DNA from 2 places in the Klebsiella sp. PL-2018 genome. Region 2 is predicted to be linked to the other one. Evidence: predicted binding sites of a transcription regulator. Region 2 holds the regulator's gene; the other holds the start of a gene.
The links. Region 2 encodes Fur, which represses iron uptake genes when iron is present. Its sites were predicted from a motif close to ATAATAATGAGAACNACTATCAA; they were not measured.
Positions count from the first base shown of each region.

Region 1: the regulator Fur is predicted to act here: its motif matches at 918-940, upstream of MKleb_RS15790 (TonB-dependent siderophore receptor).

Region 1 covers NZ_CP077673.1:3,394,088-3,396,290, reverse strand. The annotation lists gene MKleb_RS15790 (TonB-dependent siderophore receptor) at 1-875, opposite strand, end outside; gene MKleb_RS15785 (voltage-gated chloride channel family protein) at 1,059-2,203, opposite strand, start outside.
Region 2 covers NZ_CP077673.1:1,699,459-1,701,661, reverse strand. The annotation lists gene fldA (flavodoxin FldA) at 1-523, shown strand, start outside; gene fur (ferric iron uptake transcriptional regulator) at 815-1,267, shown strand; gene tcuR (tricarballylate utilization LysR family transcriptional regulator TcuR) at 1,397-2,203, shown strand, end outside.

The DNA of each region.
Region 1 (2,203 bases), 1.7 Mb from region 2:
CCATTTGGGCTCATGTTGCTGTTGCTGTACTGCGTATCGCCGGCATAAATATTGCCCTGGCGGCTATAGGCGTAGCTAAAATCCAGGATCTGCTGCGGCGTAACTTTCCACGACAGCAGGGCGTTAATATCTTTGTTGCGTACCCCTTCGCGGCCCGCCGCGTAAGAGCCATTTTGCGCGCGGTTAATATCCCAGGCATCGGGCTCCGTTTTGTTGATGTTGCCGTACAAACGCATGGTCAGGGCATCTCCCGCCAGCGGTCCGTTGAGGCTGAAGTTAGCCCGGTTGGTGGCGCCTTCTTTATTATTTTCCGGCTGATTGGTATACAGCGAAAGCGAGCCGTGCCAGTCGTTGGTGGGGCGTTTGGTGATGATATTGACAACGCCGCCCGCGGCGCCTGAGCCGTAGCGCGCTGCGGCAGGGCCGCGCAGAACTTCAATGCGTTCCACCATTTCCGGCGGTACCCAGTTGCTGTCGCCGCGGGTATCGCGCTCGCCGCGCCAGCTATAGCGCACTGAATTGCGGGAGGTGACGGGCACGCCGTCGATAAGAATCAGCGTGTTTTCCGGTCCCATTCCGCGAATGTCGATCTGACGGTTGTTGCCGCGGCTGCCGCTGGCGCTGTTGCCGGTCAGGTTGACGCCGGGCATTTTACGGATGATTTCTGAGAGATCGTTAACCGGGGGATCTTTAGCAATATCTTCCGCAGTGATGATCGAGACGCCCGGCTGCTGCTTCAGCGCCTCTTCGGCGGTGCCATGAACCACCATGGTCTCCGTATCCTGTTCCACCTCTTCGGCGAAGACCCCTGGGCTGAGTAAGCCTGCAATGGCCAGGGCCAGGGGCGTTGCTATGTGATTTTTCTGCGTTCTCATTATAAATATCCATATCAAATCATGAAAAAATTGAGATCGAGAATATCAATGATAATCATTATCGTTTCAATAAAGAGACGCTAATCTCCATTAAATCCTCACAATTGCCGCAACTTTCCGGCATGTGGTAGATATCATGAAGAAACCGGCGAGCCTGAACCCTCCGGTTTCCGGGCACGTTCGTCAGGAGGTGGGGGTTTCGTTGTCGGTTTTTTGACGGCGTGTTTGCGATTGGTACCACGCCGGGAGCTCAGCCAGTCTGATGCCGGTCGGGACATAGCTTTGTTTCAGGCAGGCTATGCGCTGGGAACGATAAATACCGGTATAGCCCGAGACCAGCCATGCCACCACGCAGGCCAGCGCCGCGTAAACACCGATTTCCGCGCCAAATAGCTCAATCGCCATCAGCGTCGAGGCGATGGGGGTATTCGCCGCGCCGGCAAAGACGGCGACAAAACCTATCCCGGCCAGAAAACCTGGCGGCATATGCAGCAGCGGCGCCAGCGCATTGCCCAGCGTCGCGCCGACGTAAAACAGCGGGGTGACTTCGCCACCTTTAAATCCGCTTCCTAAAGAGACAACGGTGAAGATCAGTTTGCCGAAGCAGTCCCACGGCGCCAGCGGATGCTGGAAAGCGTCTACTATCACCGGTATGCCCAGGCCAATATAGCGCTCTCCGTGCAGCAGCCAGACGGCGCCGGCAATCGCCAGTCCGCCAATAAACGGCCGCAGCGGCGCGTAGTGAATCCGTTTTTTCATGAAGGCGCCGACCGCATGCGCGCTGTCGGCGAAAATGCGCGCCGCGAGGCCAAAGCAGCAGCCGGCGATAATGACGGCCAGCAGCGTCCAGAGCGTCAGCGTGGGAAAGCCGGTAATAAAGTAGTGCGTATGCTGCACGCCCCACATGATGCCGACCCGATCGGCGATAATCGCGGCAAACAGGCAGGGAAGAATGGCGCTGTAGTCCATCCGTCCGATAGCCAGGACCTCGAGCCCGAATAGCGCTCCGGCGAGCGGGGTACCGAAAACCGAAGAGAAACCGGCGCTGATCCCGGCCATCAGTATCATTCGCCGGGCATCGTCGTTAAGGCGGAAAAGGGCCGTAAAACGGTCGGCAATCGAGGCACCCATCTGCACCGCCGTGCCTTCACGCCCGACGGAGGCGCCAAACAGATGAGAAACAACGGTGCCGAAAAAAACCAGCGGCGCCATGCGCAAGGGAATGATGCGCTGAGGGTCGTGAATCTCTTCCAGAATCAGGTTATTGCCGGCCTCCACGCGGGTGCCGTAGCGCAGGTAGATCCAGCTGACGGCAAAACCTGCCAACG
Region 2 (2,203 bases):
CATCGGCATCTTTTTTGGCAGCGACACCGGCAACACCGAAAATATTGCAAAAATGATCCAAAAGCAGCTTGGTAAAGACGTTGCTGATGTTCACGACATTGCCAAAAGCAGCAAAGAGGATCTGGAAGCTCACGATATCCTGCTGCTCGGCATTCCCACCTGGTACTACGGCGAAGCCCAGTGCGACTGGGACGATTTTTTCCCGACGCTGGAAGAGATCGATTTCAATGGCAAACTGGTGGCTCTGTTTGGCTGTGGCGATCAGGAGGACTATGCTGAATACTTCTGTGATGCACTGGGGACTATCCGCGATATCATCGAACCGCGCGGCGCAACTATCGTTGGCCATTGGCCGACCGCCGGCTACCATTTTGAAGCCTCTAAAGGCCTGGCCGATGACGATCACTTTGTTGGCCTGGCCATTGACGAAGACCGTCAGCCTGAGCTGACTAACGAACGCGTGGAAAAATGGGTAAAACAGATTTCTGAAGAACTGCACCTCGAAGAAATCAAGAATGCCTGAGTCTGAACGGCGTAATCATCAGGTTTCGCCGAATTGATAGATAAAAGCAATCAAAGTTATAGCTACAAGTTTTTAACTTTTAATCACATATCTGTACAATGTCCTCTGATTTAACGGGGTCGCGTGAAGCACTTTGTAGCGAGTGCCTCGTTTTTGACAGCATACAAGGCCCGATGCTTGCAGTTTTCATTTCACCATGGCAGTTCTATAATGAGACGCATTACATCGGGTGATTCTCTGTATTACTTCCGCTGAAGGAAGTAGATCGTTTAGCAACAGGACAGATTCCGCATGACTGACAACAATACCGCATTAAAGAAAGCTGGCCTGAAAGTGACGCTTCCGAGATTAAAAATCCTGGAAGTGCTGCAAGGACCGGATAACCATCATGTCAGTGCGGAAGACTTATACAAACGCCTGATTGATATGGGTGAAGAGATTGGCCTGGCCACCGTCTACCGCGTACTGAACCAGTTCGACGACGCCGGCATCGTCACCCGTCATAATTTCGAAGGCGGTAAATCCGTTTTTGAACTGACGCAGCAGCATCATCACGATCACCTGATTTGCCTCGACTGCGGCAAAGTGATCGAATTTAGCGATGATTCCATCGAAGCGCGCCAGCGTGAAATTGCCGCAAGGCACGGTATTCGCCTGACTAACCACAGCCTGTACCTGTACGGCCACTGCGCAGAAGGCGACTGCCGCGAAGATGAACATGCCCACGACGCGGCAGAGAAATAATCACCGCATCGTATACCGCCAAAAGCCAACCTGAAGGTTGGCTTTTTTTTGCCCGGAATCTGCCGCCTCTTTCTCTCGCGCTGCAATACGTTTACTGTCAGTGCATCCTGACGTGTACGGAGAGTCGACATGGAGCTTCGCCAGCTACGCTATTTTGTGCGCATTATTGAAACCGGCAGTATGGGCCGCGCCGCGCTTGACCTGGATATCGGCGTCTCCGCGCTTAGCCAACAGATGGCGCGCCTCGAGAACGAACTCGCCATTCGCCTGCTGCAGCGGACGTCTCGCGGCGTAATGCCGACCAGCGCCGGCCTCGCCTTCTACTCCCAGGCGCAGCTCGCGCTGCGTCACGCCGATGATGCGGTTCTCGCCGCGCGCGAGGCGCGCCTTTCCGGCCACGTCAGCGTCGGTATGGCCCCCAGCACCGCCTCCGTTCTCGGGGTGCCTTTTATTCACGCGATGCGCGAAAGCTATGCCGACGTCCGCCTGCATTTGGTCGAGAGCCTCTCCGGTAACCTTGAACGCATGATCAACACCCGCCAGCTTGACTTAGCTATCGTGTTCCAGAAGGAGAAGCTTGTGCGCTGGAGCGCCAGACCTATTCTCGAAGAGCGTCTGTTTCTGATTGGCACCCATGACGTGCTCTCTCCCCTTCCCGAAGCGAGCATCTCGCCTGGCCAGCTGGCCGCTATCCCGCTGATTATGCCAAGCCTGGGGCATGGACTGCGCGGCAGGCTGGAGGCGATCTGCCAGGAGCATGCCCTGAGCGTCGATGTGGTGGCTGAAATCGACGGCCTGGCCCTGCTGATGCGCGCCGTCCGCGACGGGCTCGGCGCCACTTTGCAGCCGGGGGCGGCAATTTCCCATCTCGACAGCGAGTCCCTGAGAGTGATCGGCGTCGACAATCCGATACTCAGTCGACCTAATTTTCTCGTC